DNA from 2 places in the Nocardia goodfellowii genome. Region 2 is predicted to be linked to the other one. Evidence: predicted binding sites of a transcription regulator. Region 2 holds the regulator's gene; the other holds the start of a gene.

Region 1 (6,572 bases), 250 kb from region 2:
AGCTCACCCCGAGAACCAATACCTCGCCCGCCCTTGCGCGGCTGCGCGAAACAGAACTAGATTCTGGTCATGAAGATTCGAGATCGGTTGCTGTTGGCAGCCGAGCGGCAGTTCGCCGAACGCGGCGCCCTCGATGCGACCCTGACGCAGATCCGCGATGCGGCGGGGGCCAGCGTGGGAGCGCTGTACCACCACTTCCCGGACAAGGCCGAGCTGTACCGCCAGGTATGGGCGCATGCGCTGGCCGACTATCAGGAGCACTTCTGGGTCGCGGTCGGGCAGAGCACCGACGCGCAAGAGGGCGTCACCGCGGGCGTACGCGAGCACTTGCGCTGGGTCACCGAAAACCAGTACCGCGCGAAGGTGCTCACCTCGTCACGCCCGCCCGGCGTGCGCGAGAGCGACAGCAACCGGGAATTCTTCGCCAACGTGTATCGCTGGTGGCGCACGCACGCGCGCTACGGCGCGGTCCGCGATCTGGAATTCGACCTCGTCTACGCGCTGTGGCTCGGCCCGGCCCAGGAGTACGCCCGCCAATGGCTCGGCGGCGATATGCGCACCTCGCCCAAGGATGTCGGCAAAGAGCTGGCCGACGCCGCCTGGGTCTCGCTCCGCGCCGACGACCGCTGAAACCCTGCCCGACACACCCAGGAGCTGTCCCGATGACCGACACGACCGTCTTGAATCACGCACTCGCCCAGCAGGTTCTGGACGCCCAGCCGTTCGCCCAATTGGTCGGCACCGAGATCACCGCCTTCGGCGACGGCGCGGCCACCCTGATCATCCCCATCCGCCCGGAACTCGGTCAGCAGTTCGGCTTCGTGCACGGGGGAGTGCTGGCCTACGCCGCGGACAACGCGCTGACCTTCGCCGCCGGCACCGTACTCGGCGCGAACGTGCTGACCGGCGGCTTCAGCATCACCTACCTGCGTCCCGCCTCGGGCGCCCGCCTGCGCGTCGAAGCGAAGGTCACCGGCGCGACCCGGCGGCAGGCCGTCGTCAGCTGTGAGATCTACGCCGAGACAACCGATTCCGAGCCCGTGCTGTGCGCCGTCGCGCAGGGCACCACCCGCTCGGTCGAACGCGCTCTCGCCGACAACGGCAACTGAACGAGAACGGGCAACTGAACGAGAACGGGCCGGGCACGGTGAATTCCGTGCCCGGCCCGATTCGGTCCGATCAGGCGGTCGCCGCGAACTTCGGCGCGGTCAGCGACGCTTCGCGCACCGGCTCGATGGCGTAGGCCAGGATGTCCGCCACGTCCGCGACGGGCCGGACATCCAGCGCGGCAAGGACTTCGGCGGGGACGTCATCCAGATCCGGCTCGTTGCGCGCCGGGATGAAGACCGTCTTCAGTCCGTTGCGCTGGGCGGCCATCAGCTTCTGCTTGACGCCGCCGATCGGCAGGACCCGGCCGTTCAGCGTGACCTCGCCGGTCATGCCGACATCCGCGCGCACCTGCCGGCCCAGCGCCAGCGACACCAGGGCGGTGACCATGGTGACGCCCGCGGACGGACCGTCCTTGGGCACCGCGCCCGCCGGGAAGTGGATGTGGATGTTGCGGTCCAGCACCTTCGGCTCGATGCCGATCTCCTCCAGGTGCGAGCGCACGTAGGTGAGGGCGATCTGCGCCGACTCCTTCATGACGTCGCCGAGCTGACCGGTCAGGGTGAGGGCGCGGTCGCCCTCGGCGGCGTTGGCCTCGATGTAGAGGACGTCGCCACCCATACCCGTCACCGCCAAACCCGTCGCGACGCCGGGGACCGAGGTGCGTTCCACTCCGTCCGGGGTGAAGCGCGGACGGCCCAGGTAGTCCTTCAGGTCGTCGATATCGATGGCTAGAGTCGTTGCCTGCGAACCGGTCTCGACCGCGTCGTAGCCCAGTTCGGCGTCGTAGCCCAGGCCAGCCGTCTCGGCGAGCCGAGTGGCCGCCTTGCGCAGGGCCTTCGCGACCAACCGCTCCATCTGGCGGACACCCGCCTCGCGGGTGTAGTTCGCCGCGATCTCCCGCAGCGCCGCCTCGCTGATCGAAACCTCCTCGGCGGTCAGCGCGTTGCGCTCCAACTGCCGCGGCACCAGGAAGTCACGCGCGATGGCGACCTTGTCCTCCTCGGTGTACCCGTCGACGGTGATCAGCTCCATCCGGTCCAGCAGCGGGCCGGGGATGGACTCCACCACGTTCGCGGTGGCGATGAACAGCACGTCGGACAGGTCCAGGTCGAAGTCCAGGTAGTGGTCGCGGAAGGTGTGGTTCTGCGCGGGGTCGAGCACCTCGAGCAGGGCCGCCGCCGGATCACCGCGGAAGTCCGCGCCGACCTTGTCGATCTCGTCCAGCAGCACAACGGGATTCATCGATCCCGCTTCCTTCATCGCGCGCACGATCCGGCCCGGCAGCGCGCCCACGTAGGTGCGCCGGTGGCCGCGGATCTCGGCTTCGTCGCGCACGCCGCCGAGGGCGACACGCACGAACTTGCGGCCCAGCGCCCGCGCCACGGACTCACCGAGCGAGGTCTTGCCGACCCCGGGCGGACCGGCGAGCACCAGCACCGCGCCGGAGCCGCGACCGCCGACCACGTCGAGCCCGCGCTGGGCGCGACGGGCGCGCACGGCCAGGTACTCGACCATGCGGTCCTTGACCTCGTCCAGCCCGTGGTGGTCGGCGTCCAGCACCGCACGCGCCGCCGAGATGTCGGTGCTGTCTTCGGTTTTCACCGACCACGGCAATTCCAGGACGGTGTCCAGCCAGGTGCGGATCCACCCGGTTTCCGGGCTCTGATCGCTGGCCCGCTCCAGCCGGCTCACCTCGCGCAGTGCCGCTTCGCGCACGTCGGCGGGCAGGTCGGCCTGTTCGACGCGGGTCCGGTAGTCGTCGGCGCCGTCGGGTTCGTCCTCGCCGAGTTCCTTGCGAATCGCGTTGAGCTGCTGGCGCAGCAGGAATTCCCGCTGGGTCTTCTCCAGGTTCTCCCGGACCTCGTCGCTGATCTTCTCGGTGACCTCGGCCTCGGCGATATGCGCCTTGGTCCAGTCGATCAGCAAGGTCAAACGTGCTGCGGTGTCCGGGGTTTCGAGCAGTTCTCGCTTCTGCTCGGCGGTCAGGTAGGAGGCGTAGCCCGCCGTGTCGGCGATCGCGGAGGGGTCGTCGAGCTGATTGACGGCGTCGATGATCTGCCAGGCTTCCCGCCGCTGCAGCACCGAGACCACGAGCTTCTTGTATTCGGCCGCAAGCTCTTTGGTGCGTCCGTCGGCCGCGCCGGATTCGACCGGTTCGGCCTCGACCCACAGCGCGGCGCCCGGCCCGGTCACTCCGTGCCCGATCTTGGCCCGGCGTTCGGCCTTGAGGACCGCGGCGGGCGCGCCGCCGCGCATCCGCCCGACCTGTTCGATGGTGGCGACCACACCGTAGGAGGCATAGCCGTTGTCCAGCCGCGGTGCGATGAGCACCTGATCCGCCTTGGCGGCGCGCGCGGCGTCGATCGCGGCCTGCGCGGCTTCGTCGAGTTCGATGGGCACGACCATGCCCGGCAGCACGATCGGATCGGTGAGGAACAGCACCGGCAGGTTCTGAGGTGTAGTCACTAGTTCGCACCTTCCAAAAGTTGAGCGATGCCTACTCAACCCCACCGGTTTCGAGTTTGTTCCGAGTCCGCGCCCACGTTCGCTGTCGGCGAATACGCGACCGCCGCCGTGCCGCGTCGCTCACCGGAATGACCATCCGGCTGCCCTAGGGTTGGCGTCACTGAGCCGCAGGTTAGGGCCAGTTTCTTCGGTTGGATAACGCGATAGAAGCTGAGCGGAGCGTTGACATGAGCACTGGCGTGCCACACGAAAATTGGGATCCGGATCCCGCTTGGCGAGATCCGGCCGTCCGAATGGCGGATGCCCTGCGCACCCCGCCGCCGCGCCGCCAGGACTGGAGAGTCGCCGCCGTCGTGCTCGCGGTGGTGGCCGCGCTGATCGCCGTCCCGGCCATCCTGGCGATGGCCGTCCCGGACCGGGAAACCGCACGGGACTCGGTGATCGATCTCACCGCCATCGGCGCGGATCCCGACACCGTCGGCTTCGCCGGCGTCGACGGCTGGCAACGCCGGCCCACCGGCGACGCCGCCGCCGCACTGCTGACCAGGGACGACGCGGTGCTCGCGGTACACGTCGGCAACGGCGTGACCGACTTCGCCGACGCGGCGGCCCGGCGGCTGAAAGTGCTGGGCGTCGAAGGCTTTCCCGCCGAATGGGACGGGGGCGAGAAAATCGGGAACGACCATGGTTTCGCCGGGCCGGTGTGCCGCGGCATCGAAGCCAAAGGCGTCTGCGCGATCCTCGGCAACAAGAATCTGGTGGTGACCCTGGTGCTGCACGGCGACAACGCGACGCTGGAGCAGTTGGACCGGATCGTCGACACACTCCAGGTCCGGCAGTGATCGATAGATCGTGCTCGCGACCTGCGGCGGAGCGGCGCCCGGGTGATCGACCGGGTGTGGGGTTACGGAACGTATCCGCACGTCGCGGCCCGCGTTGACACTCCCGCGAAGGCAATGAGACTGTTGGGGCCTTAAGTTCTCAGGTCAGGCTCTAGGGGGATCCCACGATGGCGACACTCGCCTCCGGCGTGTTCATCGACTGGGAGCAGCTCACCGGCCAATCCAAGCTCGTGGTCGAGCTGATCACCTTCCCGATCTTCAGCGCGCTGGCCGGTTGGCTCACCAACTGGACCGGCGTGCTGATGCTGTTCTGGCCGGTGCGGTTTCGCGGCGTCCGGATTCCCGGCCTGCACCTGCTGTATCCGTATTTCCCGCGCCGGGTGCAGGTGCTGCCCACCTTCTCCGGTGACGGCCGCCGGCTCGGCTTCCAGGGCTTCATTCCGGCGCGGGCGGAGAAGATGGCCAGCATCTGCGTCGACAAGGCACTGATGCGGATCGGCAGCCCGCGCGATTTCATCCACGAACTCGACCTCGACGGTATCGCCGACTACATCGCCGAACTGGCGCGCGCGCAGGTGCGGCCCATCGTCGACGAGATCATGTACCGGGAGAACCCGGACCTGTGGCGATCGGTGCCGCGGCAGGTCAAGCAGGTCATCTACCAGCGCATCGACAAGGAACTGCCCGCGCTGTGCGAGCGCGCCTTCGAGACGCTCGGCGACAATATCGACCAGCTCATCGACATCAAGAGCTTCGTCATCCGGTATCTGCAGGACAACCCCGGCATCCTCAAGGACCTCACCACCACCATCGCGGCCCCGGAGCTGAAGTTCATGGTGCGGATCGGCTTGCTCGGCGCGCCGTTCGGCCTGCTGCTGGCGCTGTATCTGCATGTGCATCACGAGGTTCCGGTCCTCGGCTGGCTGCCCGCGTGGGTGATCGTGCTGGCCAGCTCGGCGGCGATCGGGGTGCTCGTCAATGTCATCGCGGTCAAGATGGTGTTCGAACCGGGCGATCCGCAGCCGCGCTACCGGTATCTGTGGCGGCAGGCGCTGCTGGCCAAGCGGCAGCCGCAGGCGGCGACGGATCTCGCGCGCATCCTGGCCTACCAGGTGCTGACACTGCCGAACCTGGCGACCGAGCTGCTCGACGGGCCCAACGGCGACAAGACCCGGCAACTGATCGAGCGGCTGGTCGCCGAGGAGATCCACCGGCAGCTGGGCCCCACCAAGTCGATGGTGCGGGCGGCGCTGGGCAAGCGGCAGTTCGACAATCTGAAGGTCGGCGCGGCCGGTGCCGCGGTGGGTTTGGCGCCGAGCATGATCGCCGACGAGGAGTTCGCGCGCGAGCAGGCCACGAAGATCGACGAGTTCGCCGCGCGCAAGCTGCAGCAGCTGAGCCCGGGGGAGTTCATGGAGATGTTCTATGCCTCGGTGGAGCAGGACGCGTGGCTGTTGTACCTGCACGGTGCGCTGCTCGGGCTGGTCGTCGGCGCGGCGCACCTGGTTCTTTTCGGTTGGTGAGCGGCGACCGCCAATAAACAAGCACGCGTGCTTGCATTTTTAGAGGCCCGCTGCGATGCTGAGCGGCATGGCTGATCTAGAGGCGCTGCTCGGCGATTTCGCCGCGGAATGCGGGGACCTGGAATCCCTGGTTGCCCCGCTGGCGCCGGCCGAGTGGGCACGGCACACGCCCGCCGAAGGCTGGACCATCGCGCATCAGATCGGGCACCTGGCCTGGACCGACGAGGTCGCCACCCTCGCCGCCGCCGACGCCGCACGCTTCACGACCCTGGTGACCGAGGCCGGGCCGAAAGCGCTCACCTTCGTCGACGAAGCCGCGGCGGAAGCCGCCACGGCACCGCCGGCCGAACTACTCGAGCGCTGGCGCCGCGGCCGAACCGGGCTGCTCGACGCCTTGCGCGCGGTGCCCGCCGGAACCAAGCTGCCCTGGTTCGGGCCGCCGATGAGCGCGGCGTCGATGATCACCGCCCGCATCATGGAGACCTGGGCACACGGCCAAGATGTCGCCGACGCGCTCGGCGCCTCCCGCACCCCGACGGCGCGGCTACGCAATATCGCGCACATCGGCGTCCGGACCAGGAACTTCGCCTACCAGGTGCGGGGCGAGACGCCGCCCGCCGCGGAATTCCGG
Region 2 (6,572 bases):
CGGTGCGCTCCCGGCCGAGCCAGGTGTAGAGCTGGGCGGCGCGGCCGACGAGCCCGCGCCGGGTCAGTACGGCGGCGCAGATGCGCACGGCATCGGCGAGATCGGGTCCGGTGCTGCCGGAACGGTCGAGCAAGGGTTCGGCCAGGCGCATCGCGGTCTCGCCGTCGCCGGTCTGCGCGGCGGCTTCGGCCCAGCGCAACGCCATTCGATCGGGGTCGGCGCCGGCTGCCGCGGCCGCGGCGTAATACCGCACTGCCTCCCGGCCGGCGTGTTCCGCGGCGGTACAGAGGAATTCGGCCAACTGCCGGTCCCGGACGCCGGATTCGGCGAGCAGGAGCGCGGTGTGATCGCGTAGTAGCCCGGCTTCCAGGCGCGCGGTGAACAGGCGCCGCTGTACGGCGAGATAGCGATGGTCACCGAGCAGCGTGCGCAGCGGCGCGATCGCCGGGGCCAGCAGGAGGTCGGCGTCGGTGACCAGGGCGGTGGCCCGGGCCCGGTCGATCAGGGCCTGCGCGGCCGCGGACTCCACGCCGAGCACCGCGGTGAGTTCGCTGGAATCCAGGCCGGTGCCGGTGGTCGCGACGGCCAAAGTCTCCAGCAGGTCGGGGGCGAGATCATCGAGCAGGGCGCGCGCCCAATGGGTGACGGCCCCTTCCACCGCGGGGATGCTCGCGTCGAGCCGGGCCGAACAGGCGGCGGCCAGCGCGGTGACCACGCCGCCCCGGATACCGCCGGTCTGCTGATGGATGTGCTGGGCCACGTGCAGCGGCACCGTCATGCCGAGTTCCCGGGCGAAGGGGCCGATATCGGCGACGCCCAGCGGTCGCAGGTCGAGCACCCGGCCGCGCCGCGACACCGCGTCGGTCAGCGCGCGCAGGTTCGGGTCGTGCGGGCGCGGCTGGATCGCGACGACGATTGTGGTGCGGCCGGTTTCGATCAGACCGCACAGCGCGCGCAGCTCCTCGGGGCCGAGCGTGTGCGCGTTGTCGATGAGCAACGCGGGTCGTGACCCGGCCGGATCGGATTCCGGGCACGGATGGCAAACGGTGTCGCACAGTGCGATTCCCTGCTCGTGCAGGCGGGCCCGGATCGCCGCGAGCAAGGTGGATTTGCCGGTGCCGGAGCGGCCGCGGACGAGATAGACGGCCGGGGCGTGCGTGTTGCGGCGCGCCGCGGCGGAATCCAGCTCGCGGAAGATGTCTCGCGCACACGGCATCGTGTCGAAGGCGATGTCAGGCACGGGAATCTCCGATCATGTTTGCCAGCGCATAGCTTACCGGCCCGTGATCGACTGTCCCATCGGTTACGCAGTGACGCAACATATCCGGGCCGAATAGTGGCCTCGCCATCGAACAGTACCGTGCCCCCGTATCGCCGAAAATCCGCCGGGTAGTCCCTGTGATCGAATTCGACGCTGCGACAGTATCGCCGGTGGTCGGACGCTGTGTCATGGGTGAACCTCGTTCGAAACCGGATGCCCCGGCAATGCTGGTCTCGACATTCCGCTGCCGCGGAATCGGGGGCCGGAATGACCCACCCGCTATGTCGGTTGCTGGCAAACCGCCGTTACCGCGAAACGCCGATGCATTGTCCTCGATGATTCGATATTCGGCGCCGTCGAACCATTCCGGACAAAAAATACCGCGCGGCGTGATTCGCCGACCCGGCGAAGGCCGGGATCCAGGCCTAAAGCATGCGGATAGTCGTCACCCGCTTGGATCCCGACCTTCGCCGGGACGGCGAGATACCGCCCGGGCCAAGGGGATTCAGGTCAGTACAGAGGGTCGTGCCGGATGTTCTTGGTTTGCGTACCCGCTGCCATCAGGCGGAACTTGGTGGTTTGCACCATCGACGGAGAACCGGCGATTTGCACATCACGGTCCGCCCACGGGCCGAAGCTGGCGACCACCTTGCCGATCTGGCCGGTCATCTGCGGCTCGAGGCCGGGCAGCGGCGGCTCGTGTTCGCTGGAATCGAGGTGCCACCACGGGTTTTCGTCGTGCTCCGCGACCGGCGTGACGGTGAGCCACTTGTTGGTGGCGGCGAGCTTGCTCAGCGTCCGCAGGTCGTAGAGGTCGCAGGGGTGATGTCCGCCGACGAACAGGTGCACTTTCGGGTTGGTCCGGCGCTGTGCCATCTGCAGCAATTGGGCGCGCAGGGGCGCGATTCCGGTGCCGCAGCCGATCATCAGCATCTTGCGCTTGGTGTTGCGGGGTATGCCGAGCCCGCCGAGGGGTGAGCCGAGCAGCCATTGGTCTCCGACGTTCGTCTGGTTGACCATGGCCGGGCTCACCCACCCGCCGAGTACGCCGCGGATGTGGAATTCGATCTCGCCGTTGGCATTCGCGGGGACCGACGGCGAAAGGTAGCGCCACATCCGCGGCCGCGCCGGGACCTGCACGCTGACGTACTGCCCGGCGGCGTATTGAATCGGCTGGTCCAGCCGCAGCCGCACCACGGCCAGGTTGCGCAGCACCATGCGCCGCTCCAGCACCGTGCCGGTCCACACCGGTGGCGTGGATTCCTTTGCGGCGGCGCCGATCATGGTGTCGGTGATCAGCGTCAGGCCTTCGTCCCAGGCCCGGTCCACCTCGTCGGTCCACATCTCGTTGCCGGCGAAGCGACTCATCGCGGTTTTCAGCGCGTGCGCCACGGCCTGGTAGTGCTCGCTCTGCACACCGTATTTGCGGTGATCGCGGCCGAGTTGGGCGAGGAAGGGCAGGAGTTTGTTCGGTTCCTCGAGCCGGTCCAGCGCGTAGGAGATTGCCCGGACCAGGCGGTCGCGCTGGGAATCCATTGCGGCGGGGAAGAAATCGCGGCTCTGGGGGTACTCGGTGAACAAGATCGAATAAAAGGACCGGGCCAGCTTCTCGGGGCCGCTTTCCTCCGCAGCAACCGCCTTGAACGTGGTTCTGATCAAAGCGACAGTCCGCGAATCCATGTGCGTCACAACCCCATTCCGTGCTCGAACACAGCCCGCGCCAGCGAGTGAAAGTCGTATGGGTCACTCGACAGCAGCCGATGATTGGAGTCTAGGGGAGGTTTGCCAGCTACGGAATCGTTCGTCTAAACATCACGCGTGTAATTCGGTCAAAACGAGGATGCATAATGTGAAAACCATTGAATACCAACTGGTATTCAGCATTTGTGCCCTGAATCCGCCAGTTTCTCCTTGAATATGCACGACCCGAAATGCATGTTTCGCCCGGTTGCGCCCGCTGGGGCGACCAGGTGGCAACTGTGTGCAGATCGCCAGTTACCTTGACCCGCAACCACTCCGCATCCCATGACCTGGGCGGGGAGCGAATTCACCGGACGATCCCATAACCATGGCTCGCCAGCTAACTGCACCGGTTGCCAGCAAATCGGGCGTACGGTCGGCAACTATCGACCGGCAACACAAAACGGCCCCGGGAGCAGGCCCGCGCTTCGGCGGACCCGGCCCCGGGGCCGGTGCTGTTGCTGACCAGCTGCTAGCGCTGGTGTCGCGGCTTCCAGACCACCAGCGCCGTACTGCGTTGCGGTGGCGCGAAATCGGGCCGATAACCCGCCCGCGTCCGCTCCAGCTCGGCGGACAACTCCGCCACCCGCTGTTGCAGTTCCTCGACCTGGTTGGTCAATTCGATGATCCGCTTGATCCCGGCCAGGTTGACGCCCTCGTCCTGGGACAGCCGCTGCACCTCGCGCAGCAGCTCGACGTCCCGGGACGAGTAGCGCCGGCCGCCACCTGAAGTGCGTTGCGGCGTCACCAGGCCCAGACGGTCATACGTGCGCAGTGTCTGCGCGTGCATGCCCGCCAACTGGGCCGCCACCGAGATCATGAAGAACTCGGTCCGTGACGACGCCCCCGACCCCGAGCCGGGCGCCTTCCTCGGATCGTTGGACATTACGAACCTGCCCATCCTGCACGTGGATCGAAACCGCTGGCCTTCTCCGCCTCCTGATAGCGCTCCAGCGCCTGTTTGGCTTCGTCGTCCAGCTTCTGCGGTACTGCGACCTTGACGGTGACCAGCAGGTCACCGGCGCCGCCGCCGCGCTTGGGCACACCACGGCCCCGCACCCGCAGGATGCGTCCGTCCGCGGTACCCGGCGGTACCTTCACGCCGACGCGACCCTCCAGCGTAGGCACGGAAACCGTTGTGCCCAGCACCAATTCACTGTAACTGACCGGCAGCACCAAGGTCAGGTCGTCGCCGTTGCGGCCGAAGACCTTGTCCTGGCTGACGTGCACCGTGACGAACAGGTCGCCCGAGGGCGCGCCACGCAGGCCGGCCTCGCCCTGCCCGGCCAGCCGAATCCGCTGCCCGTCACTGACGCCCGGTGGAATCCGGACCGTGATGGTGCGGGTGCGGTTCTGGATGCCGCTGCCATGGCAGTCGACGCACGGGTCGTCGATGATCGAACCGGAACCCCGGCAGTCGTCACACGGCTCACTGAACCCGAACGCGCCCTGGTTGCGGCTGATCACGCCGGTCCCGTTGCAGTGCGGGCAGACCCGGGGACTGGTCCCCGGTTTCGCGCCGCTGCCGTGGCAGGTGGTGCACGGCGACGGACTGGTCATGCGCAGCGGCACGGTGACGCCCTGGGCCGCCTCGCGGAAACCGAGGGTCGTCTCGGTCTCCACATCGGACCCGCGGCGCGGTCGGCTAGCGGTCCGGGCGCTACCCCGGTTGAACAGGCCGCCGAACAGGTCCCCGAGGCCGCCGTCGGCGGCGCCACCGGCGCCACCGAAGATGTCCCCGATATTGAAGTCCTGCGAAAAGCCGCCCGTGGCACCGGGATTGAAGCCGCCACGACCGTAGCCGCCGCCCGCGAACAGCCTGCGGGTGTCGTCGTATTCCTTGCGCTTGGCCGGATCCGACAGCACGGCGTGCGCCTCGCTGACGGACTTGAAACGCTCCTCGGCTTTGGTATCACCGGGGTTGGCGTCCGGGTGCAGGTCACGAGCCAGTTTGCGGTATGCCTTCTTGATCTCGTCCTGCGTGGCGTTGGAGGAGACGCCCAGCTCCTTGTAGAAGTCCTTCTCGATCCACTCCCGTTGACTCACCGCGCGTCTCCTCCTCTCCTCGCTTCGCGGGCCGCACTACGCCCTACCCGGCTACGCTGCGCTACCGCCTCCGGGCGCTGAGCTCGCCCCGCGGTCGCACTAGTCGTTGTTCGCTTCGGCATCAACATCCGATGCCTCTGTCTCTTCGATCGCCGGCTCGTCGGCCGACGCCACCGGATCGGTTACCCCGACGAGCGCGTGCCGAAGCACCCGGTCGCCGAAGCGGTAACCCTTACGCATGACCAGCCCGATCACCGGCTCGTGGCCGGAACCCTCGTGCTGCACGGCCTCGTGCAGGGTCGGGTCGAAGGGCTCGCCCTCCGCGCCGAACTCCTCGAGACCCTGCTTCCGCAGTGCGCCGGCGAGCTTGTCGGCGACCGCCTTGAGCGGGCCCTCCAAGTCACCATGCGCGCGGGCCCGGTCCAGATCGTCGAGCACGCCGAGCAGTTCAGTGACCACGGACGCCTTGGCGCCGTCGATCGCGGTCTTGCGGTCGCGGTCGACGCGGCGCCGGTAGTTGGCGTACTCCGCGGTCAGGCGCTGCAGGTCGGCGGTGCGCTCGGCGAGCTCCACGCTGGTCGCGTCGGCCGGCTCCGGCGCGGCTTCGTGCGCCTCGCCGCCACCGTCCGATGGCGTGCCGCCGGTGGAGTCGGCGCCGCCGTTCGCCTCGGCGCCGTTCCCGGCCACCGCGTCTGCCGCGGCGGCCGGTTCCCGGACCTCACCCGTTTCGGGATCGATCTTGCGCTTGTCCACGAAGGTGACCGGCTCTTCCGGATTGGAGTTGGACTGGGTCACTTCTTCTCCGTGTCGATCGGGTCGTCCACGACCTCCGCGTCGACGACCTGGTCATCATCGGACTGCGCCGAGGAGCCGTTGCCCGAGGCGGCGGCGTCGGCGGCCTGCGATTCGTAGATCGCCTGGCCCAGCGCCTGTGATTCGGTCGCCAGCTTCTCCACCGCGGACTTCACAGCGGCGATGTCGGTGCCCTTGAGCGCCTCGTTCGCCTCGGCGATGGCCGCCTCGACCTTCGACTTGACGTCGGCCGGGACCTTGTCCTCGTTGTCCTTGATGAACTTCTCGGTCTGGTGCACCAGACCCTCGGCCTGGTTGCGGGTCTCGGCTTCCTCGCGGCGGGCCTTGTCCTCGGCGGCGTGCGCCTCGGCGTCCTTGACCATCCGGTCGATCTCTTCCTTGGACAGGCCGGAGCCGTCCTGGATCTTGATCTTGTTTTCCTTGCCGGTGCCCTTGTCCTTCGCGGTCACGTGCACGATGCCGTTGGCGTCGATGTCGAAGGTGACCTCGATCTGCGGCACGCCACGCGGCGCGGGCGGCAGGCCGGTCAGCTCGAAGGAGCCGAGCAGCTTGTTGTGCGAGGCGATTTCACGCTCACCCTGGAACACCTGGATCTGCACCGAGGGCTGATTGTCGTCGGCCGTGGTGAAGGTCTCCGAGCGCTTGGTCGGAATGGTGGTGTTGCGCTCGATGAGCTTGGTCATCACGCCGCCCTTGGTCTCGATGCCCAGCG

What was found. The regulator HspR, encoded in region 2, represses chaperone genes until heat shock. The targets are predictions, from matches to a motif close to ANNTGAGTNNNNNNNACTCANNT.
Region 1: the regulator HspR is predicted to act here: its motif matches at 3,595-3,617, upstream of lon (endopeptidase La).

Annotation. Positions count from the first base shown of each region.
Region 1 covers NZ_JAGGMR010000001.1:1,416,558-1,423,129, reverse strand. Annotated here, with positions in the region: gene BJ987_RS05980 (TetR/AcrR family transcriptional regulator) at 70-630, shown strand; gene BJ987_RS05975 (PaaI family thioesterase) at 663-1,109, shown strand; gene lon (endopeptidase La) at 1,180-3,516, opposite strand; gene BJ987_RS05965 (hypothetical protein) at 3,804-4,418, shown strand; gene BJ987_RS05960 (DUF445 domain-containing protein) at 4,586-5,941, shown strand; gene BJ987_RS05955 (TIGR03084 family metal-binding protein) at 6,009-6,572, shown strand, end outside.
Region 2 covers NZ_JAGGMR010000001.1:1,666,998-1,673,569, forward strand. Annotated here, with positions in the region: gene BJ987_RS07150 (LuxR C-terminal-related transcriptional regulator) at 1-1,240, opposite strand, end outside; gene BJ987_RS07155 (globin domain-containing protein) at 1,772-2,941, opposite strand; gene BJ987_RS07160 (heat shock protein transcriptional repressor HspR) at 3,474-3,887, opposite strand; gene dnaJ (molecular chaperone DnaJ) at 3,887-5,047, opposite strand; gene grpE (nucleotide exchange factor GrpE) at 5,147-5,842, opposite strand; gene dnaK (molecular chaperone DnaK) at 5,839-6,572, opposite strand, start outside.